4 regions of the Virgibacillus sp. Bac330 genome follow, and region 2 is predicted to be linked to each of the others. Evidence: riboswitches for the same ligand, from Rfam matches in the RefSeq annotation. Region 2 holds a riboswitch; each other region holds the start of a gene.
The links. Region 2 has a riboswitch for thiamine pyrophosphate ahead of D9780_RS11050 (ABC transporter substrate-binding protein). Riboswitches for the same ligand answer to the same signal wherever they lie in the genome.
Positions count from the first base shown of each region.

Region 1: another riboswitch for thiamine pyrophosphate. It lies ahead of D9780_RS15565 (YkoF family thiamine/hydroxymethylpyrimidine-binding protein); the one in region 2 lies ahead of D9780_RS11050 (ABC transporter substrate-binding protein).
Region 3: another riboswitch for thiamine pyrophosphate. It lies ahead of thiW (energy coupling factor transporter S component ThiW); the one in region 2 lies ahead of D9780_RS11050 (ABC transporter substrate-binding protein).
Region 4: another riboswitch for thiamine pyrophosphate. It lies ahead of D9780_RS02280 (PTS galactitol transporter subunit IIC); the one in region 2 lies ahead of D9780_RS11050 (ABC transporter substrate-binding protein).

Region 1 covers NZ_CP033048.1:3,331,407-3,337,500, reverse strand. The annotation lists gene D9780_RS15580 (energy-coupling factor transporter transmembrane component T family protein) at 51-836, opposite strand; gene D9780_RS15575 (ABC transporter ATP-binding protein) at 817-2,469, opposite strand; gene D9780_RS15570 (ECF transporter S component) at 2,466-3,047, opposite strand; gene D9780_RS15565 (YkoF family thiamine/hydroxymethylpyrimidine-binding protein) at 3,040-3,657, opposite strand; TPP riboswitch at 4,080-4,182, opposite strand; partial or broken gene lhgO (L-2-hydroxyglutarate oxidase) at 4,549-5,735, shown strand; gene D9780_RS15555 (response regulator) at 5,818-6,094, shown strand, end outside.
Region 2 covers NZ_CP033048.1:2,361,286-2,367,379, reverse strand. The annotation lists gene eno (phosphopyruvate hydratase) at 1-1,086, shown strand, start outside; gene D9780_RS11060 (hypothetical protein) at 1,849-2,145, opposite strand; gene D9780_RS11055 (helix-turn-helix transcriptional regulator) at 2,146-2,349, opposite strand; TPP riboswitch at 2,661-2,770, shown strand; gene D9780_RS11050 (ABC transporter substrate-binding protein) at 3,022-4,023, shown strand; gene D9780_RS11045 (thiamine-binding protein) at 4,120-4,410, shown strand; gene D9780_RS11040 (ABC transporter permease) at 4,410-5,174, shown strand; gene D9780_RS11035 (ABC transporter ATP-binding protein) at 5,219-5,953, shown strand; gene D9780_RS11030 (TatD family hydrolase) at 5,956-6,094, shown strand, end outside.
Region 3 covers NZ_CP033048.1:214,501-220,594, reverse strand. The annotation lists gene D9780_RS00955 (ABC transporter ATP-binding protein) at 1-902, opposite strand, end outside; TPP riboswitch at 1,546-1,652, shown strand; gene thiW (energy coupling factor transporter S component ThiW) at 1,891-2,385, shown strand; gene thiD (bifunctional hydroxymethylpyrimidine kinase/phosphomethylpyrimidine kinase) at 2,525-3,331, shown strand; gene thiM (hydroxyethylthiazole kinase) at 3,328-4,101, shown strand; gene thiE (thiamine phosphate synthase) at 4,199-4,780, shown strand; gene D9780_RS00930 (IS4 family transposase) at 5,008-6,094, opposite strand, start outside.
Region 4 covers NZ_CP033048.1:510,002-516,095, forward strand. The annotation lists gene codB (cytosine permease) at 1-1,007, shown strand, start outside; gene D9780_RS02275 (cytosine deaminase) at 1,010-2,275, shown strand; TPP riboswitch at 2,661-2,771, shown strand; gene D9780_RS02280 (PTS galactitol transporter subunit IIC) at 3,120-4,469, shown strand; gene D9780_RS02285 (PTS sugar transporter subunit IIB) at 4,471-4,755, shown strand; gene D9780_RS02290 (amidase family protein) at 4,995-6,094, opposite strand, start outside.

The DNA.
Region 1 (6,094 bases), 970 kb from region 2:
AAAGACATTTGAAAGGTTGCAAGCCTTGTGAAAGAGTAACCTGCTACATATCAAAATTGCCCTTTGTACCAACTGAAATACCCTAATTTTATTGAAATAGCTACAATAATGATGAGTAGCATAATCATACTACTTAAAAATAGCCAATCGATAAAAGTAACGCGGAACTGGCGGTAAAAAATACGCGCCTTTTCTCCGCTGAATCCCTTTGATTCCATTGCAACAGCGGTTCGTTCTGCTTTACGAATGGCTCCGGCAAGTAATGGTATTGCATACCGTTTGTATTGCTGTATGGACTCCTTTATCCCCGATGCTCGACGGACACCTCTTACTTGATGAGCTGCGCGTATTTGCTGCAACTCTTCACGCATTAAAGGAAGGAATCGGTATCCTGCTAGTATGCCGTAAGCAAGTTTAGGTGGTAATTTACATTGTTGCATTAAGCTAAGAATAAAATGGACCATATTTGTAGTGAAAATGAACATAAATGATAAGGCGGCAAATGTTAGCATACGTAAAGTTAAAGATAAGGCGACGGTGACATTTTCTTTTGGCAATTCCCAAAAGAGAAACTGTGTCGTCACCTCAGGGTTCGTTGGCTCATCTGCAAAGGCGATCGATGTCCAAAGCATCCCAATGGATAAAAGGCAAATGATAAGATAATAACCGATATATAGCTTCCAATTCACTTTTCCAAACAAAAAGGTGAACAGAATAACTACGATACCATAAATAAGTGGCGTGAATGGATCAAATACAAAGGTTAAAAGACAAACAGCGATTACCACGGCAATTGCTTTTATACTAGGGTTTAAATTATTTAGTAATGCAGACATGAGAACCCTCCATATGCCGTTTTAATTTGATTCGTGTAGGGTAATCTAAATTCCATTTACTTAAGTGTGGCCGCTCCCACAGTTGCGTAGGCGTTTCATCTGCTACGATTTCCCCGTTTTTTAATACGACAACCCGATTGGCATATTTGTCGACAAGGTCCATATCATGCGTAACCATGATAATGGTCGTCCCATTTTTATAGCGGGCTGCTAATAAATGCATCAGTTCACGTGTAGATGCAGCATCTTGTCCAAATGTTGGCTCATCTAAAAATAAAATGTTTTGCTCATCTATGATCATGGTAGCAACACTTAGACGACGTTTTTGGCCTTGGCTTAGTGTATAGGGATGTCTATTTTCCATCCCTTGTAGCTGACAACTTGCTAATGTTTGATGCACTTTTTCTTGAACTGTTGCTTCAGGATATGCTCTTAAACGTAACGTATATGCAATTTCATCAAAAACACGGTCAGTGATAAATTGGTGTTCGGGATTTTGAAATACGTAGCCAATTTGTTGCCGTAATTCTTTTTGCTTCCATTGATCAATGGAGCGATTGTTTACATATATATTTCCTGCTGAAGGGAACTCTATCCCTGCTAACAAACGAGTGAGTGATGTTTTCCCGCTTCCATTTGCCCCTGTAACCGCAATAAAGGATGGGCCTGCCCAAGAGAAAGTAATGTCACGTAGAATTTTTTGTTTCTTTTTCGAAAGCTTTACGTTGTGAACTTCTATGATAGGTTCCAATGCGCAGCTTTTTTTGGCAGTTGTTTCTAAAAACGTTTGATCCAAATAGGACATATGCGTTGTAAAATCTTCGTAAGTGAAAGGGATTTTTGAAAAAGCTGCTTGATTATTGTCACAAGCTTGTAACGCGAGTTCCGTAATAGACGGAAGTGCAATGCCTTCTAATTGAAAAAGGTCCGCATGTTTTGTAATCGCTTCTGTTAAAGAACCATCAAATACACCATGTCCTGCTTTGGATAAAATAAAGGCTCTCTCTATAAAAGAGATCCACCCGTCCAATTGATGTTCAATAACAATGAGCCCAATTTTTTTATCTTCCTGAATATGTTTCATCGTTTGAATGAATGCCTGTTTTGCTAGTGGATCTAAATTAGCAGTTGGCTCGTCTAAAATTACAAAGTCGGGTTCAAGTGCTAGGATGCATGCTAGCGCGAGCTTTTGCTTTTGTCCTCCAGATAGAGAATGAATGTTTGCTTCTTTATAAGCGGTTAAGCCTACCATCTGCAATACTTCGTCTATCTTTGTGGCAATTTTATCTCTCGGTGTGTCGATGTTCTCCAATCCAAAAGCGATCTCATCTTCTACCGTCAACATACAAAATTGACTTTCAGGATCTTGGAAGACGACACCGACATGTTTACTCATTTCTCCAGGTTTCGTATCTTGAATCGAAGTCCCAAAGATATGGATATCTCCTGCTATTTCCCCATCAAGTTCGCGAGGGTAAATCCCGTTTAAGCAACAAGTTAATGTGCTTTTTCCACTGCCACTTGGTCCGAGTAGAAGCATCGTTTCGCCAGAACGCAAATCAAAGGATAGCTTGTTGATAGTAGGGTGTTCATGCTCGTTAAACCAAAGTGTGAGTTCGCGCACTTGAATCATGATACAGACCTCGCTTTATCTATTTGCTTTCCAAGGGCAAAACTAGATAATACACCTGTCTTAGCTAGTGAGTCACTAATTGCTTTTCCAAGTACACCGGAAATAATTGCGCCACTGATCATTCTAACGATGAGCATGCTAATCACATAAGGTGTGCTTAAAGCAGCATATCCGCCACGAAAATAGCCCCAAACAAAACTAAAAATCGCTGCTCCAACTCCTGCAAGCATTAATACCCATAAGGAATAGCGTTTATATCTTGTCGCAGCAAAAGCAGTCTCTGCACCAAGCCCTTGGATCATTCCAGTAATAATAATGATTGGCCCCATCGCATTGCCTAAGAGCATTTCCACCGTAGCGGCAATTGTTTCGGATAGAAAAGCCGCTCCTGGTTTACGTAATATATAGGCCGCAATAATGGATACGATAAACCAAATTCCAAAAATAAAGTCATAACCAATGGGGCCCATAAATGATACAAGTAGCTTTCCTACTGGGAGGAAAGCTAAATAGACAATCCCAAATACGACCGATAAAACAGCCATAACAATAATTTCTTTTAAACGCCAGTTAGTCATCACTGTTCACATCCTTTTTAGAAGGACTGTTAGCTGATATTGTCGTCGTCATAACGGTGTGAGAAGATCCACTATGTTCCATGTTGACAAAGACTTGTTCCAAGCCATTAAATACATCCTTCCCATCCCCATCTAATCGTGTGGCGTAATGAATGGAGGATACGCGGATGTTTTGCTTTTTCATGGCTTCAATTTGGTCGTAAATGAGATTCATATAGTCGCCGCCACCTAATGGATAGAGAGAAAACTTTCCAGCTACCTCTTGTTTGATCTTCTTGCTCTCTGCCTCGTTTAATCGTCGGTCATCTTCAGCTAAAAATACATCCCCATCAGAATCTCCTGGACAACCGATAGAATAGGTACCACTAAATACGACATGGTAACCTGTTTGTGCGGCATGAAGAAATAAAGCTTTTGTGACATCAAATACATGGGTGATTTTTCCTCTCACACATGTACCGACGTCCGTTGTTTTCACCCAAACTTTAGATGTGTCTACTTCTTTTAATGCTGTTGTAATAACATCCACAAATTGATCTGTCATCGGATAAATGGCAAAATCACAGCCAGCTATTCTACTGTTGTGGCAAGTATGAAATGGATTATTCAATTTTCTTCCTCCTTCTATAAATCATAGTTTTATAATGTACCGCGATGAAATTGTGCTACAAGCGCAAAGGAACTCGTTTTGAACTTTTATAAACAAATTTTCACATAGAACAAAGGCTCGGTGTGCCCGGTTAGCAACGTAGCGAGTGGAACGAATCAACGAAAGTTTTAGGAATCATGCTCCTGCAACAGGAGTATGCCGTCGCCCTGCGGCAAGCCCGTCTTTCGTCGCCTTCCTAATTAGAACTATCGTAAGGCAATGGAGTGAAGTCGCCTAGTTGCTGGGCGCTTGCGCCGGACGTGGCTAAATAACTTAGTTAGTTTATCCACAGCTGCAAAATTTTATAATTTCCTAGACCACAAAAAAGACTGCATTCGTGAAGAAGGCAGTCTTTACCAAATAGACTATGTATGTTGTACTCTCTGGTTTTGACTGCACTTCCCCACGCTAGTATTATCCAGATCGGGTATTAAGGGTCAGAAATTATCCTCTCAGCCATCTAAAATAGCTCCCCTAGTGCAAATAGTTATGCGGTTTTATAGTTTGTTATAGTGAATTATAGTATAGAACGTCAACGTTCACAACCAATTTGTTTGAAGCTTATAAGTAACTTGCATAGTAAATACCATTACCTTATCGAAAATAGCAGTCTATCTGTTTTTGTTTAAATTTGGTTGCAAAAGGTGGTCCATTTCATACTAAATAGGTTATGGTGATGCGAAAAACCATGTTGATTGTGAAATTGCACAGCTGTTTTTGCTTTAGCTATGTTTCAAGTTGTTACATTTAGTTTAAAGACTGGTTTAATTCGAAATAATTATTTAATTAAGATAATATGTTGAATATACAGATTGGAGACCTAATTGAAGTAAGGAAAGGGGGAATTCGTGCATGTATGATTACATTATTATTGGTGGAGGTATTGTAGGTTTAGCAACGGCATGGCAGCTGAAAACAAAGCATCCGCATTCATCCATTGCCGTATTGGAGAAAGAAGCAGCCTGGGCAGCTCATCAAACAGGGAGGAACAGTGGGGTCATTCATAGTGGCATTTATTATAAACCTGGTAGCTTAAAGGCCCAATTAGCGGTGAAGGGTAGAAATTCTATGATTGCATTTTGTCAAAAATATGAGGTGAAACATGAAGTTTGTGGCAAAATCATTGTAGCTACAAGAAAGCGAGAATTACCGTTTATGGATCAACTGTATCACCGAGGTTGTAAAAATGGTTTACAAATAACAAAATTACAAAGAGAGGAAGTTATTGATCATGAGCCATATGTTCAAGCAGAAGGAGGCTTGTATATACCGACAACAGGTATTGTGGATTATCAACAGGTGGCTTATAAATTAGTAGAGTTACTCGCAAACCAAGGAGTTGATTTGTTTTTAAATACACAAGCGCATCAAATAAATGAGAAAGGATTTGAAGTAACGATAGATACGAATCATCAATCTTTGATCGCTAGAAAGGTTATCAATTGTGCGGGCTTGCATAGCGACCAATTGGTTAAACAGTCGGGTATTTTAACGGATGTAAAGATTATCCCTTTTCGTGGGGAGTATTTTACATTAAAAGCAACGAAACATTATGTAGTAAAAAATTTGGTCTATCCAGTACCAGACCCAAAGTATCCATTTTTAGGCGTACATTTGACGAGAGGAATTCATGGTGAAGTGCATGCAGGCCCTAATGCAGTATGGAGTCTTAAAAAAGAAGGATACAATAAGTGGGACATAGATAGGAAAGAAGTACTAGCTACGTTGTTATTTCCAGGATTTTGGCAATTAGCAAAGGCAAATATAAAGGTGGGCGCAATGGAAATGTCGCGTTCTTTGTATAAAGCATTATTTGTAAAAAGTTTGCAGCGTTTTATTCCAGAAATCCAAACAGAGATATGATAAAAGCTCCATCTGGTGTACGCGCACAAGCTATGCTTCGAGATGGAACACTCCTTGATGACTTTTTTATTATACCCGGAAAAAATGTGCTCCACGTTTGCAATGCACCTTCGCCCGCTGCAACAGCTTCGCTAGAGATTGGTAGGATGATAGCTGAACGGGCATCATTATCATAAGTTTTTTCACTAGGAAAGCTTCATTTTACAATTTTATTACAAGGGGGAATACGGGATCAAGTCCGAAGAGAGGGAGATACGAATGTGTAAAAATACAGAGGTAAAAGTTGTTATCATTGAAGATGATCCCATGGTGCAGGAAGTAAACAAAAAGATGGTAGAAAAAGTAAACGGTTTCATTGTTGTCGCTACTGCAAGAGATGGAAAAACAGGTGTCGAGCATTGTCAAATCTATCAGCCCAATCTCGTATTACTCGATATTTATATGCCTGAACAAGATGGAATTCAGACGATAAAGGCGCTTCGACATCACAATATAAATGTGGAAGTAATTGTCATCTCTGCTGCAGAAGATAGGG
Region 2 (6,094 bases):
GTGCAAAATGTGAATGAAGTAATTGCACCTGAACTATTAGGAATTGATGTAACGCGTCAAAATATTATCGATGCACTAATGATTGACTTAGATGGCACTGATAATAAAGGAAAATTAGGTGCAAATGCTATTCTAGGTGTTTCCATGGCTGTTGCACACGCTGCAGCAAGCTATTTAGAAGTACCACTTTACAACTATCTTGGTGGATTCAATGCCAAAACATTACCGACACCAATGATGAACATTTTAAATGGTGGGGAACATGCAGACAACAACGTAGATATTCAGGAATTTATGGTTATGCCAGTAGGAGCAGAAACGTTCCAAGAAGCACTTCGTACGGGCGCAGAGATTTTCCACTCCTTGAAAAATGTATTGAAATCAAAAGGTTACAACACTTCTGTAGGAGATGAAGGTGGTTTTGCACCTAACCTTGGCTCTAACGAAGAAGCATTACAAACGATTGTAGAAGCTATCGAAGCAGCTGGCTATAAGCCTGGTGAAGAAGTGAAATTAGCAATGGACGTAGCCGCTTCTGAAATTTACGAAGATGGCAAATACAACTTAAAAGGCGAAGGTGTTGTACGTACTTCTGCAGAAATGGTTGATTGGTATGAAGATATGATTAGTAAATATCCAATCGTTTCTATTGAAGATGGTCTAGATGAAAATGATTGGGATGGTTTCAAACTTCTAACAGATCGTCTAGGCAAAAAAGTACAACTAGTTGGAGATGACTTGTTCGTAACCAATACAGAAAAATTAGCTAGAGGTATTGAGCAAGGAATTGGTAACTCCATCCTTATTAAAGTGAACCAAATCGGTACTTTAACGGAAACATTTGAAGCTATCGAAATGGCAAAACGCGCTGGTTACACAGCTGTTATCTCTCACCGTTCTGGTGAAACAGAAGATGCTACCATTGCAGACATTGCTGTAGCAACAAATGCTGGCCAAATTAAAACAGGTGCTCCATCACGTACCGATCGTGTAGCTAAATACAATCAATTACTACGTATTGAAGATGAATTAGCTGGCATGGGCGAATACGCTGGAAAAACAGCATTTTACAACTTGAATAAATAACAAATAGTTAACGGCCTCCCTGTTCGTGTAATAGCGAATAGGGAGGTTTTTAATTGGCTTTTCACCCGCAACTTTAAGATAAACGAGGTTATATATTACTTTGTAGTGAAGGATTGGGAAGCTTTTCATGCTATCCAAACTAGCTTTCAGAAAATGCTTAAGATTCTATGGCTATAGTATAAAAAATACAATGATTTTCGTTATAGAGACTTGTTGGTAAGTCAAGTTTTTCCTTCTTTCCGCTGCGTTACTACATGAAGGTCAGGTATGGCTCTTCCAGCCAAACATCTATAAAGGTTTTTGGCTTTATTATGGTTTGTGCTTTAATTAGTGCAGTCATCTATTTCATATTGTTTAGGATCTGGAGCCTATCTGAAAATAATGGAGGGAATAGAGAAATAGCGTAAATGAAAAATTGGTGTAAAAGAGGTAGTAATTGTATAGGGTGACGTTTAGAAACCGAGAAAGCTAATTACAAATAAAGAATATTTATGGTAGTCCTGAATGCTAGTAAATATTATAATCTTGCAAAAAGTACCGAGAAAGGTATGTAAATAAAAAAATAGTAATGAAGAAATAGCTAAAAGATTTATGTGAACAGCTTCTTGATAGCGATTACAAGAAGGTAGTCGAGCAGCTTTAATTATCATCATTAATATGTAATTGTATTGTCTAAATCTAGCTTAAGTATAAACACGTTGCTAGTTTTTTCTCGAGAATGAAATCAGCTTAGAGCATGTTCTTTGTTGTGCTATCTACTTTTCAAATTTCTTTCTTCCTAATAATAGCTAAATACACGGATGATATAACACCTTGTAACAAAAATATCGCTAAGACATAAAAAGGGAAAAATTCTAACTCCATGATGTTAAAAATAGCTGTCAAGAACATACCTAGAAAAATTCCACCAGTTAAAAAGTTATATGATAGTGACTTAACTCTTAATAAAATAAGTCGACCTCTTTCATCTCTCGATTCAACTGATTTTTCAAAGTTTGATTTGTAAAGTTCTGAAACAATAATAATTACTAAAAAAATCATCACTAAGGTTGTAGACATTTAAATTTCCTCCTTGTAATTAAAAACTTCTGTAATTGGTTTACCTAAAGCTTTTGATACTTTAAATGCTAAAATGAGTGAAGGGTTATACTTTTTATTTTCCATAGCTGTAACTGTTTGGCGGCTTATACCTACTTCTTCAGCTAGTCTTTGTTGTGTCCATTTCTTTTCTGCCCTACATACTGCTATTCTATTGCTAAGCATGATGACCACCTTCTTTAGTCGTAATTATTAAAGGAACTTAAAGATATATTAAAAATATTACTTAGTAAAGTATTATATTCATAATGTAAAATATTATATTCTTTATGTCAAGTTTTTTATTCAATAAACATTCATTTTCCGAAGTTTATGTATTTATTATTTGTTACAGTTATTGGATATGTTTAATAAAAACATTTGGAAACAAGACATAGTTAATGCTATTTCCTTGCACAAAAAGACCTATTAAAACTTGCTAAATCCCTTCAAATATGGCATAGTTACTTATGGAAAGACAACTATTTAATAGCATACAAGCGTTGTAGGGGGACCAGTGTTGCTGGTTGAGATTGTATCCTTAAGATACGGACTCTTAGAACCTGATCTGGGTAAAACCAGCGTAGGGAACATGTCGATAAGAAAGTATCATTTGCATGTGCAAAAAGCCCTAGGTGTACGTAATCGCCTAAGGCTTTTTTTAAACTCATGCGTGCTTTTCAAAATGATAAACATCCAATATCAACAAAAAACCTAAGAGAGAATGGATTGTTGCTAGACTTCCCAATCAGGTTATTTATCCATCAATGAAGGGGAAAGCTAAGTCGATCGTGAAATAAAGTTTTCCTTATTCTCTGCACCTTACATAGCTGTAGTTATACTGGAGGAGGAGACAGATTGAAAAAATTTATTATGCTTAGTTTGCTCATTGTTTTACTAACAGCATGCAATGCAAATGACAGTGAGCAAGGTAAAGAAGAAAAATCAGCAGATAAAGCACGAAAAGAAGTTTCTGTAGTGCTTGATTGGACGCCAAATACGAATCATACAGGACTCTATGTAGCGAAGGAAAAAGGCTACTTTGAAGAGCAAGGATTGGATGTTGATATTAAGATGCCAGGAGAAGCAGGTGCTGATCAATTAGTGGCTTCTGGTAAGGCTGATTTTGGTGTAAGTTACCAAGAAGGGATTACGGAAGCAAGAGTACAAGATATCCCTATTGTATCAATTGCAGCAGTTATTCAGCATAATACGTCTGGATTTGCCTCGCCAAAGGAAAAAGATATTACAGAGCCTAAAGACTTCGAAGGAAAAACGTATGGCGGCTGGGGTGCCCCCCTTGAAAAAGCAGTAATTAGCTCGTTGATGAAGCAAGATGATGCTGACGTTGAGAAAGTGGACATTGTTAATATGGGCGATACCGATTTCTTTACTGCGGTAGAACGTGATATTGATTTTGCTTGGATATTTTATGGTTGGACAGGCATTGAAGCGGAACTTCGAAATGAAGAGATCAATATGGTTTATCTTACTGATTATACGGAAAAATTAGATTACTATACGCCAGTATTGGCAACCAATGAAACGATGATAGAAGAAGACCCAGATACGATTAAGCAATTTTTAGCTGCTGTAACAAAAGGGTATGAACTAGCAATTGAAAACCCTGATGAAGCGGCCGAGATTTTAATTCAAGCCGAGCCTGATTTGGACGCAGACTTAGTAAAAGCAAGTCAAAAATGGTTAGCGGATAAGTATCAAGATGATGCAGCTAGATGGGGCGAACAAAAATTAGAAGTATGGGAAAATTATTCGACCTGGATGTATGACAATGATTTACTGGATAAGCCTCTGGATAGCGAAAAAGCGTTTACGAATGAATTTTTACCAAACAATTAAGCAAGAGCAAGGATTCGTTAAACAATAAATGAGCAAACGTCACATTATTTTGTGGCGAACACTTAGATTCAAAACAGAAGTAACGGAGGAGACGTCATGGCTAATGCACTTGTAAGTGTACAAATTATACCAAAAACGAAAAACGGGGAAGATGTAATTCCTTATGTAGATGAAGCGATTGCAATTATTGATGCTTCTGGGGTTCCTTATCATGTAAGCCCTTTGGAAACGACGATGGAAGGGGAAATATCCAACTTGCTTGAGATTGTGGAGAAAATGAACCAGCGGATGGAAGAATTAGGTTGTCCAAGCGTTATTTCGCAAGTGAAGATATTTTTCCAGCCATCAGGGGCTTCGATGGATACGTTAACGGAGAAATATCGGTAATGGATAGGAATGTATTGAGAAGAGGATGGCGGCCAGCTTTGGTCCTCATCCTCTTGATTATCATTTGGGAGACAGCAAGTAAGCTATTTGAGGTTCCGGAGTGGATCTTGCCTCCTCCTACATCTATTGGGCAAGAAACCATCATTGGCTGGAGCGATTACAATCATCATCTCTGGGCAACCATTCAACTATCTGTGATAGGATTTGTTATTGGCAGTAGTGTTGGAATCCTAGTTGCTATTTGTTTACATTTAGTGCCAGTTTTACGAGAGGCGATCTATCCATTATTAATAATTTCACAAAATATCCCAATCATTATTTTAGCTCCATTACTCGTTGTTTGGTTCGGCTTTGGCATATTACCTAAATTAATTGTGATTACACTCGTCTGTTTTTTTCCAATCACCATAGCTACTTTGGGTGGGTTTCGACAAACAAGTCGTGAATTACATCATTATATGCTAATGGCTGGTGCCAATAAACGGCAAATCTTCTTCAAATTAGAATGGCCACATGCTTTACCATCCCTATTCAGTGGCTTGAAAATCGCAGCTACTTATAGTGTAATGGGGGCAGTTATTTCCGAATGGCTTGGTGCGAGTAAGGGAATTGGTTATTATATGACACTTGCTTCCTCATCGTTTCGAACGGATCGCGTATTTGTTGCGATTTTGTTTATTGTCACGTTAAGTTTACTGTTTTTTGGACTGCTTTCTTTTGTAGAACGAAAAGTGGTAAAAGCGCCTGCTCAAGAAGATGAATAATAACGCTATAGTTTTTCATTGCGATATGGAAGAAGGAGAATGAAATGGGGAAATTAGACGTACAAAATGTAAGTAAATCGTTTGGTAATCAGCAAGTGTTACAGCAACTTTCTTTTTCGGTTCAAGATGGTGAGTTTGTGTCTATATTAGGTCCATCAGGGAGCGGGAAGAGTACATTATTTAATATAATTGGTGGCATTACCGCTCCAGATACAGGTGCTATTTATTTAAATGGACAGGATATTTCGGGATTACGTGGAAATATTAGCTATATGCCACAGAACGCTTCGCTTTTTCCATGGCGAACAGTTTTACAAAATGTTTTGCTTGGGGAAGAAATTGTTCTTGGCAAGACAGATGAAGAAGAAGCACGGGAAATGATTGCCAAAGCTGGGTTACAAGGTTACGAGCAAGCATACCCGCATGAATTGTCAGGAGGCATGAAACAGCGTGTTTCTTTTCTTCGTAGTATGAAGAGTCCACAATCGATGATTTGTTTAGATGAACCTTTTTCTGCTTTGGATGAATTTACGAGAGCGGAAATGCAAAAGTGGTTACTATCTATATGGGAAAAACATCGAAGATCCATTTTGTTTGTTACCCATAATATTGAAGAAGCATTATTTTTATCCGATCGAATTCTTGTATTGTCAAATAAACCAGCAAGGATTCAAAGGGAGCTTGTTATCCCCTTTGAGAGACCACGTGAAGAGGAACTTGTGTTAAGCAAATCTTTTTTAGATTATAAAAAACAGCTTTATTATGAATTGAGGGAGTAAGCATGAATGTAGCTATTATCGATGCACATATCCATCTAGACATGTATAAACAAAAGGAACGACAACAAATCCTCCAGCAAACAGAGCGAACGGAACTAGAAGCAATGGTTAGTGTGTCCTATGACTTACCATCTTGCAAAG
Region 3 (6,094 bases), 2.1 Mb from region 2:
CATGGTGCAAATGCCCATTCACAACGAGGTGCAAAACGACAACCTATCTTTTCCTTCTGTGGCTTAGGAACCGTACCTGGAATAGAATATAATTGTTGTTCTGTTTTCTTCACATTTGGTAATGAACGAATTAATCCTTTTGTATAGGGGTGGTTAGGATATTTTAATATTTCTCTCGTCGTCCCTTCTTCGATGATTTGCCCAGCATACATCACTGCGACGCGATCACAAATCTCTGCAACGACACCTAAATCATGTGTGATGAACAGAATAGCTGTCTGCTTTTCTTGATTTAACTGTCGCATTAAATCGAGTATTTGTGCCTGTATCGTTACATCAAGTGCTGTTGTTGGTTCATCCGCTATTAACAAATCTGGTTCGCAAGCCATCGCCATTGCAATCATGACCCGCTGTCGCATTCCACCTGATAATTGATGCGGATAACTAGCGACAATAGCATTTGCCCTAGGAATTCCAACAAGTTCTAATAATGTAATCGCTTTGTTACGCGCTTCTTTTTTGCTTGTTTTTTCGTGTAGTCGAATCGCTTCTATCATTTGATTACCAATGGTAAATAAAGGATCTAAAGATGTCATTGGTTCCTGAAAAATCATAGCAATTTCATTTCCCCGTATCTGTTTCATTCTTTTAGGAGAAGCTGATACGATATTTTCCCCTTTAAAATAAATGTCACCACTTACAATTTTGCCAGGCGGGCTAGGTATTAATTGCATGATGGATAAGGATGTGACGCTTTTTCCACAGCCCGATTCTCCAACAATACCAACGACCTCTCCTTTACATACAGATAAACGAACCCCATTCACAGCGGGAACCTCCCCTTTTTCCGTAAAAAAATGCGTATGGACATCTTTTAGTTCCAGTATGACTTCTTTGGACATTCTGATTTCACCTCGTTTCTTACAAATTTCCACCACTCTAAAGCACCTCAACTTTAGAAATAGATAGTTTCTTGCCATATATTTGCGGTGGATGTTGTCATGCCTTTACATTTTAAACTCGCAAATAGGTATCTTGTTAACAAACTAAAAATTCAGTCTATTGAAACAGTTTTTTCCCCGGTTCATTATCACCTGTAAGGAATATCTTGCATTTACTTATTTTGTAATAGATTTGTTCCCCCTCCTTTCACTTTCTGATTTATCCTTCTATAATCTCATGGAGTAGATCACCACCTCTTCATGAAAGCGTTTCTAATATACCGATGAAAAACTAGGATTTTAGAACCATCTTGTAATGCTTATCATATTCATGTCCACATGAAATTATTAACCTTTCTTTTAAAAGTTTTGAATATGTTTTAACTTCATCTATAAAAGATGGACCGTAATTTTATAGAAAGTGGATTTGCAGGCCATTATTCAAAACAGGCAATTATTTTCCCTTTACAACTATCTCTAAACCACGCAAGTACAATTCAAGGTAATAAAGATGCGGAAAGGTACTAGCTTTTTCCATGACAAACATCTACCATTTTGTTAAGCTTGATGTGTTAGCGTTTAATATTTTAGTAGAATATTTTATAAGAACTACTAGGGGAGCCTATCATGGGCTGAGAAGAAGCAATAGCTTCTGACTCTTATTGACCTGATCTGGTTAAGACCAGCGGAGGGAAGTAGTAGAGATTCTCTTTCTATATTTCTTCTTCTAAGTCAGGTTCTGTCTGGGGTCTGACTTTTTTTGCATGTTAGGAAAAGATAAGGTTTATAGGATGAGTAACATGGCGTTATGCTTGTTCCTTTTGTTCTATTCTATTCGTCGACAACGACTTCTCGTTTAGAATGAAAGAAACCTTACAGCAACTTCTATTAAAAATGCTGTTCTTCACTACTTTCCTCTTAGTAAAATAGACAAAAGCAAGGTGATGCTATGAAAAAAACATACACATTAACATTAATGGCTGTCTTTGTTGCTATTGGCACACTAGCAGCACAATTTCTTTGGTTCCCTGCTGGATTTGCCAAAGCGTACCCCGTGCAACATGCTGTTAATGTGATGGCAGCTATTACGTTAGGACCTGGACCTGCTGTAATAATAGCTTTTATGATTGGTCTGTTACGAAATATGCTAGGACTTGGAACTTTATTAGCATTTCCAGGAGCCATGGTAGGAGCATGGTTTGCAGGTTTACTGTATCGTAGATTTGAGAAGAAACGATGGGCTGTCATTGGAGAAAGTATAGGGACTGGAATTGTAGGATCCTTGCTTGCCGTACCCATTGCTCGCTTATTCATGGACAGTAGTGCCGGAGCTCTATTCTTTGTCCCGTCATTTTTAGCAAGTAGCATTTCTGGAGCTTTTTTAGGGTGGTTTATTGTTTCACGCGTGAATACAGATAAGCTGATTCGTATACAAAGGCAGTAATAAACTGGCTTTAAGTCCAAGACTATATGATAACTATTTATATGTTTGGGAATCATTCTAGATAGTAGTTCGCTCGAAAATGAGCCATCATGGTTCACGAAATATACTGGCAATTATATAAAGAAAGGAAGCGAATAATTTGAAACCAATTCCATGTGCATTAACGATTGCAGGAACTGACCCAAGTGGAGGTGCAGGTATTCAGGCAGATCTGAAAACATTTCAAGAGTTAACTGTTTATGGTATGTCCGTCATCACATCGATTGTTGCACAAAATACAACTGGTGTACAAAATGTCCACCATATCCCTATTGATATGATAGATGAGCAATTGCAATCTGTTTTTTCTGACATGCCTGTACACAGTCTAAAAACAGGCATGATTGCCAATGAATCGATGATGCGCGTCATCCAAAAACAACTTACTAGTACAGACGCATACTACGTCATGGACCCTGTTATGGTTGCTACTAGCGGCGATCCTTTAATTGCCGAAGAAGCAAGAGATTATTTAAAAGAACAGCTTCTACCTTTAGCAACTGTTGTTACGCCAAATATTCCAGAAGCAGAATTTATTACTGGCAACAAAATCCATGATGTTAACGATTTACAAGAAGCAGCCAAAGAAATGGTGGATAAACATGGTGCTCGGGCTGCCCTAGTAAAAGGTGGACATATGCATGGAGATGCCATTGACTATTTATATGATGGACATAAGATGCATACCTTTCACTCCAAACGCTTTGACACAACAAGTACGCATGGCACTGGTTGTACGTACTCGGCAGCCATTACCGCTCATTTAGCTAAAGGCCTGCCGTTATATGAAGCGGTAAAAGAGGCTAAACAATTTGTTACAGCAGCTATTAAGCATTCTTTCCCATTAGGCGCTGGGAACGGCCCTACCAACCATTGGGGAATTCGTGAAGAAAGGGTGAAACAATGAATACATCAATTATAGAGCAAGTTAGGGAGGCCAATCCGTTAATTCACAATTTGACAAATGAAGTCGTGATGAATTTTACTGCTAATGGTTTACTAGCTTTTGGGGCTTCACCGATTATGGCAAAAGCAACAGAAGAAGCAGAAGAAATGGCGTCCATTTCTAATGGTGTGCTTATAAATATTGGTACATCAACATTGACAGAGCTACCAGCAATGAAGCTTGCTGGTAAAGCCGCCAACAAAAAAGACATCCCAGTAGTACTAGACCCTGTTGGCATTGGCGCCACATCATTTCGTAAAGATGTCGTTAAACAATTATTACAAGAAGTACAATTTACTGTTATTAAAGGAAATGCAGGCGAAATGGCTAAGCTAGTTGATATGCCATGGGAAGTAAAGGGGGTAGAATCTGTCGGAGATGGTGATGGCAAAGAGATTGCTAAAAAAGTAGCCAACATGTATCATACGACTGCTGTAGTAACAGGAGAGACGGACTATATTTGTAGTAACAATGAAACAGTAATAGAAAACAGAAGCGGGCATGTCTATTTGGAAAAAATTACAGGTGCTGGTTGTTTGCTAGGCTCTATTATAGCTGCTTGTCTAACTACAGATGCGAAAGTAGAAGAACAAGCATTTGCAGCCGTACAATTTTATGGATTAGCAGCCGAGTATGCTGCTAAACAAGAGCATGTTCAAGGTTCTGGCAGCTTTCTTCCGGCCTTTATTGACGCATTGTCCAATGAAATAGATCAACTTAACACCAAATAATATGTAGAAAAACTTTCCTTTCGCAAAAGCTAAACGTTAAGTAAATAAGGAGGCTAGAGGCTTGCATTTACAAACAGCTTTACGTAAATATTTCATCATGGGAAGCCAAAATTGTGATCGAGACCCGAAGCAAGTTTTAAGAGAAGCGATTCAGGCAGGTATTACAGCTTTTCAATATCGCGAAAAAGGATCTGATGCTTTATCTGGCAACCAAAAAATACAATTAGGAAAAGAATTGCGCGCTATCTGTTGTCAACATAACATTCCGTTTTTTATCAATGATGATGTAGAGTTAACAGAAGTTTTAGAGACTGATGGCATACATGTCGGTCAAGATGATAAAGACGCAAAAGAATTGCGCCAACAGTTTCCAAATAAATGGATTGGACTTTCTGTTTCTAACCTAGAAGAACTGCATGCCAGCCCGCTGGATTACGTTGACTATCTTGGCGTCGGCCCCATTTTCCCGACTTCGACAAAAGAAGATGCAAAGATGGCAGTAGGTACAGGCTTTATAACAGAAATAAAACGGCTGTACCCCAACATGCCAATTGTTGGGATAGGCGGAATTAACACGGAAAATGCGGCAGCTGTTATGGAAGCGGGCGCTGATGGCGTTTCTGTTATATCGGCAATTACTAAAGCTCCCGATATAGAAGAAGCAATCGCAAAACTATAAAGGAAGCCAAACCAAGTAGATAAACTTGGCTTGTCGCCAAGTCTTATGGCGAATGGCATAGTTTTTCTTATACTATAAACCACTAGCATTGCATAAATGTGGTTTGAAAATTCAGTAAACATCTTTGCAGGATTTTTTGCCAAAAAGACAAAGGCTAAACAAAGGTGGTCTGTCCATTTGGAAAAATTATACAATTAAACTATTAGCAACAACGACACTGTATGTATTTACGGAATAGATCTATCGTCAAATCTGCGAATCCAGATGTACGCAGGTTTCCACAGCGCTTTATTTAACCAGCGGCTAATTCGGAGTAAGGACTTCTTACTCCTCATCTCTAACTGGATAAGTACATGTAAACAGTAAGCAATAAGTGCAAGGAAAATTTGATTTTGAATGGCAGTTTCGCTCATGCCATAAAAGTGTTTGATCTTTACATGCTGTTTGAGCCACTTGAAAAATAGCTCAATGGTCCATCGTTGACGGTAAATTTCACTAATCTCTTCGGAATCTAGATCGAAACGGTTAGTAATTAATCGTAGAATGTTTCCCTTTGTATCCACTACTTCAAGTAGGCGGAATACATTCTCTGTACGATTTTGCGTCGAACCGATGTAAACCATCTTGTCGGATAAAACCGTAGAATCTTTAGGTATAGAAAATGATTCTACTTCACGAGTGATGGCGTTTTTCTTCAGTCTTGATACGAAAAAATAGCCTTCATCTGTCATTCGATCAAATCGTTCATAATCAACGTATCCACGGTCAAACACATACATGGCTTCTTTGTCGTCTACGAGAACTTCCAGTTGATTTCTGTCATGTTCTTTGGCTGTTGTAATCACTGCTTTTTCAGGATAGACGGTGTCTTTATTCATAAATACAAGTCGTAAATGTAGCTTAACTCCTGCTTTTGTTTTACGGAACTTTGCCCACTTATGATTCGTTAAGTTCAATGGAAGCGTGCTAGAATCAATGATTTTCAATGGCATGTATTTCCCGTTTTTAAATTGGATACCTTTTATTTTGTAAACAAGTTCCAAGAATAAATGGGAAAGGATCATTGGATTCATTTCATTATTCTTCCTTGATAGCTGAGATGTACTAATCGATTCAAACCCCAGTGCTTTTTGAAGTCCATCATCTATTAGGGCATCGCTCATTTCTTCCAAGCTCTCGAATCCTTGCAGTTGGGCAAGTAACATAAGCTTTATATACGCTGCAGTTGTTAGCTTTTTTGTGTAGTAATCTTGTTTATTTTCTTCTACTTGTTCAAATAGTTTTTTCGTATTTATAGGTGAAACCCATTTACCA
Region 4 (6,094 bases), 1.9 Mb from region 2:
ATGCCTTTGGAGAGAAAGGATCTTATCTTGCTTCTTTTTTACTAGCCTTTACACAAATTGGTTGGTTCGGTGTTGGAACAGCGATGTTTGCCATACCTGTACAAAAAGTGACAGGAATTGATATCTATATTCTTATTGGTATTGCGGGTATATTGATGACTTTTACCGCTTTTTTCGGCATGAAGGCTTTGGCTATTATTAGCTTTATTGCGGTACCGCTAATCGCTCTTCTCGGAGGAACTTCCGTATTAAAAGCAACAGAAAGTCTAGGTGGAGTACAAGTTTTATTGCAATACGAACCAGCTGAAACGATGAGTTTGGCTGTCGCACTTACAATCTGCATTGGTTCTTTTATAAGCGCAGGAACTTTAACACCTGATTTCACCAGATTTGCGCGAAAAAAACGTTCGGCAGTAGTTGCGACTGTGGTTGCTTTTTTCATCGGGAACACATTCATGTTTTTATTTGGAGCTGTAGGTTCTGTGGCAACGGGGCAAGCAGATATTTCTGAAGTTATGTTTATGCAAAATCTTATTTTACCTGCCATTATTGTTTTAGGGTTAAATATATGGACAACGAATGATAATGCCTTGTATGCATCAGGGCTTGGACTTTCTAACATTACGAAAATAGCAAAGCATAAAATTGTCATTTTTAATGGAATTATTGGTACATTAGGGGCCATGTGGTTATACAACAATTTTGTTGGCTTCTTAACGATTCTCGGTTCTGCTTTACCACCAATTGGAGCCATTTTGTTAGCTGATTTTTTCATTCTTCGCCGCGGCCATTATCGAGCTTTCCATGAAATGACATTTACCGCTATCAATTGGATTGCCCTTTTTGCTTGGGGAACAGGGATTGCTGCAGCAACTTTATTACCAGGTATCCCACCAATGAATGCGTTAATAGGTGCTGCAGTTACCCATGTTGTTGTTACGAAGCTTGTTGCTAGTGCAAAGGAAAAAGAAGTTATTCTAACCAATACAGAAAAGGTGGGGCAGTAAAAGTGATTATAAAAAATGCTAGATTACGCAATAAATCTGGGTTATGGGATATTAGTGTGACAGAAAAAACAATTACGTCTATTTCCCCTGCTAAGCAGCAGCATATAGGGGAAGTTCTTGACGTTACTGGTTCCTTAGTATTTCCTCCATTTATCGAACCTCATATTCATCTTGATACAACACTAACCGCAGGAGAGCCAAAATGGAATGAGAGTGGCACGTTATTTGAAGGCATTCAACGTTGGTCAGAGAGGAAGCAATCGTTAACGTATGAAGATGTGAAAGATAGAGCTACGCAAGCTTTGAAATGGCAAATTGCCCAAGGTATTCAGCATGTGCGCACCCATGTCGATGTAACTGATCCAAAGCTAACAGCACTACGAGCACTGCTAGAATTGAAGGAAGAAATGGCGGATTTTGTGAGCTTGCAACTAGTTGCTTTCCCACAAGAAGGTATTTTATCCTATCCGAATGGAAAAGAATTGTTGGAAGAAGCTTTGAAGTTAGGTGCAGATGTAGTCGGAGGAATTCCGCATTTTGAATTCACCAGGGGATATGGTGTGGAGTCGTTAAAAATTGCCTTCGATCTTGCTGAAAAATATGATCGATTAATTGACATTCATTGTGATGAAATCGATGATGAGCAATCTCGATTTGTAGAAGTAGTGGCGAAAGAAGCATATGAGCGGGGGCTAGGGCCCAGAGTAACTGCCAGTCATACAACAGCAATGGGATCTTATAATGATGCGTATGCTTATAAATTGTTTCGTTTATTAGAGATGTCAGAGATCAACTTTGTATCCAACCCACTTGTTAATATCCATTTGCAAGGGCGATTTGACTCTTATCCAAAACGTCGTGGTTTAACGAGAGTGAAGGAGTTATTAGAAGCAGGTATGAACGTATGTTTCGGTCATGATGATATCTTTGATCCTTGGTATCCGCTTGGCACAGGAAATATGCTTCAAGTACTTCATATGGGAGTTCACGTCGCTCAATTATTAGGGTACGAGCAAATTGTTGACTCAATGGATCTAATTACAACAAACAGTGCTAAAACAATGCATGTTGAACAAGAGTATGGTATAGAAGTTGGAAAACCAGCTAACTTCATCGTTTTGGGCGCAGAAAATACGTATGAAGCGATTCGTAAACAAGCTGTTGTCATGTATTCCATTCGCAATGGCAAGGTTGTTGCAAAAACGAAACCAAGTGAAACAAAGATACATGTAGGAACAGAGGAATATGTGGATTTTACTAGAAAATAAATAAGTGAAATGGAAAAACCTGCTGGATTTGTCCAGCAGGTTTTTAAAAGATAAGAAAGCATAAAAATTTGATGCTATGGCGTAACCTAATAACCGAATGGCCCCGTCATACTCCAGCACCCAACAACTAGGCGGCTTCACTCCATTGCCCTAAGATAAATCGTCATCGGTTCGTGTTTAAGAGGAAGGCCGACTAAAAACGGGCTTGCCGGAGGGCGTCGGCATACTCCTGTTGCAGGAGCATGATTACTAAAACTTTCGTTGATTCGTTCCAGTCACTACGTTGCTAACAAGTCGCCCGGAGCCTTTGTTCATGAACATTGCTAAAAAAACTTGACACTTGCACGTGCCAACCGATATATTATCTATACAATTAAAAATGAAAATAGTTCACTAGGGGTGCCGTATTTGTGGCTGAGATCAACGTGTGACGTTGGGACTCTTTGAACCTGATCTGGCGTTATAAACCAGCGGAGGGAAGTGGCAGAAACTTTGATTCTAATAATGGTTTGGAGCAAATTGATTAGCTTAGAATTCGAATGCGATGTCACTTTTCCTCAGGGAAGAAAGTGGCATTTTTTATTGCGCAAAAATTTTAGGCTTTAAGGTCTAAGCGAAATGTAATCCTTTGCTATAGAAATTTATGGATAACTAAGCTTTCTATTCATGAGAACGTCTTAGCTCCTATTGAGCAAAACTCGTCATCTCATGAAATTCACTTTTACCATTGGTAGATAAAGAAGTAATTGCTACTGTTATGGGAGTCAGCTAGGGGGAAGTTACCATGTTACATACGTTATCGATGTTGTACATGCAATGAGATATTGGCATGGGGGGAGAAATAATGTCTGTTTTACAGTGGTTTGTTGACTTGGGAGCTAGTGTTATGCTTCCATTTGTAATTTTTATTTTTGCATTAGTTTTGCGCACAAAGGTGAGCAAAGCTGTTCGCTCTGGATTAATCGTTGGCATTGGTTTTATTGGTATTAATCTTGTTATCGGACTATTAGGTGACAGCTTAGGACCTGCAATTGAAGCTATGGTTGACAAATATGGTTTAGAGCTCACCATTATTGATGTTGGTTGGCCAGCAGCTGCAGCTATATCATATGGAACCGTTCTAGGCAGTTTGACGATTCCAATAGGTATTGCTATCAATTTACTTCTATTATCGATTGGATTTACTCGGACACTAAATATTGATATATGGAATTTTTGGCATACTTCTTTTACAGCCTCATTAGTTTTGGTGTTGACCAATCATTTCGCTATGGCTGTTGGAGTAATGATTGTTCATCATATAGTATTGCTTTTGCTTGGTGACTGGATTCAGAGGGATATCCAATCCTTTTATGGATTTAAACAGATTACTTTCCCGCATGGGGCTTCTGCTCCATCTTATATCGTAGCCAAACCTTTAAATTACGTATTTGATCGGATTCCTAAATTTAATAAGCTACAGGCAAATCAAGCGTCCATTCAAAAACATCTGGGTGTGTTTGGTGATACGACAGTAATGGGGGTGGTCATCGGTTTATTTATTGGTGTACTGGCAGGATATGACCTTAAAAATACGTTAACTTTAGCAATGCAGACAGGGGCAGTGCTTGTCTTATTACCACGTATGGTCGCTTTATTAATGGAAGGACTTGCACCTGTTTCAGAAGCCGCTGGAAATTATATGAAGCAACGTTTTCCAAAGAGAAATTTATATATTGGAATGGATAGTGCTTTAGCGGTGGGGCATCCAGCCGTTTTATCAGCTTCTTTGTTATTAGTGCCCATCACACTGTTGTTAGCTGTGATATTACCAGGTAATAAAGTGTTACCTTTTACAGACTTAGCGACGATTCCTTTTCTTATTGCTTTAATGGTACCTGTTTTTAAAGGTAATATAATTCGGACAGTTATTGGTGGAGCTTTTTATATTGGCATTGGTCTTTATATTGCAACTTGGGTTGCTCCTTTAGTAACAACGACAGCGATAAGTGCCGATTTTAATATGGAAAATTACGCGACGATTTCTTCGCTTGTAGATGGTGCAGTGTGGACAACTTTTCCTTTCATTTGGTTACCGGGAAGAATGCAGTGGTTTAGCTTTATAGTTTTTGGGGCATTTATTATGGTTTTATTCATCTATGTTAACAGACGAAGTAGACACAAACATAAAAATAATTCCTATTGGAGGAAATAAAATGATTAAAATACTCGTAATTTGTGGTACTGGGGTCGCAACTTCTACAATGGTGAAAGAAAAAATACGTGAGTGGCTAGAAAAAGAAAAGCTCATACATCAAGTATCGCTTTTTCAATCTAGTGTAGCAGAAGCAGTAAATCAATATGATACGTATGATATTGTTATCTCAACGACTATTGTACCTGATGAAATGAAAGATTACGTGATTGACGGCACGCCATTTATATCGGGATTAGGGGGAGAGGAAATGTATCAAATAATTCGTGAAAAAGTATTTAGCTGAGAATAGAATTATGCTGAACAAATCGTACAGTTTATTGTACAAGCAGAACTACAGCTTACGTTTTGAGAATGGGCGATCAGTCTTGTCTTTTTTAAGCTTAAACAAACGATGCGGTTGGAAGGAAGTCTCACGTATGGAGTACTCCCTTCCAAACATATATCATCGTTTGGCGATAAAAACACTACTATCATTATTGTAGAAGTGGGTATTTTGTTGCTCTTATTACGCAAGTAACTCAGTTACAACTTAGGAGCCTTACGATTTTTTGTCTTTTGTTCATAAGCGTAGCCAATTTGAAATAGATCTTGTTCTAGAAATGGTTTGGTGATAAAAGTAGCTCCAACTGGTTCACCATTATCGTCGTACCCTGCAGGAACAGTTAATTCAGGATATCCTGCAATTGCGGATAGTAATACATGCTCATTATTTATCATAACGAGAGCGTTTAGTCCTTTTTCCACTAAATATTTGTCTAATTGCTTTTTGGAATTATTTTGGCTAGACTGTAAAATAGCTTCAAAGTCTTTTTTGGTTAAAGAGGAGTCTTCAGATTGCTTTAATAATCCTTGTCCATATTTTATTCTCCGTTCCTTGTCTTTTTCATTGTATTGAATGATATCCTGTAACGATTTAACAGGTGTTGTTTTCTGTTGTTCAAGATAATCATTCAAGTCCTTTTTAAAGTCATATTTTATGATCGAAACATTTTCAATTCCTTCATAATCCATTTTTATATTGTCTACTAAAGTTGCTCCAGCAGCTTTTAAGTCCTGCTTGATTTTTTTAGCTACCGCTTGTTTTCTCTTATCTTGGTCTTCTACAGAATAAAGTATTCCAATTTTCTTTCCTCTTAGCCCATCTACTGATAAAGATTTTACGTCGAAGCTAGCTTCTTGAATTTTCTTCTCTTTAGTTAAAGAATCTTTGCTATCATAACCAATCATAGCGTTAAATAAAATGGCAGTATCTTTTACCGTTCTTGCCATTGGCCCAGCCGTATCCAGTGTTTCAGACAAGGGGATAATTCCATGCCGACTTACTAGCCCTAGAGAAGGACGTAAACCTACAATAGATTGTTTGGCAGCAGGCGCAATAATGGAGCCTGTCGTTTCTGTTCCAATAGCAAGAGGTGCAAAATTAGCTGCAGTTACCGTTGCAGATCCAGAACTGGAACCGTCGGTATTAAATTCAAGTGGTCCATATGGATTCAAATTTTGTCCTTTTTTGCCACTGTATCCATTAGGCGCTTTCTGCGAGGTGAAATTTGCCCATTCTGACATGTTTCCTTTTCCTAAGATAAATGCACCTTGTTCTTTTAATTGATCTATAATATGTGCAT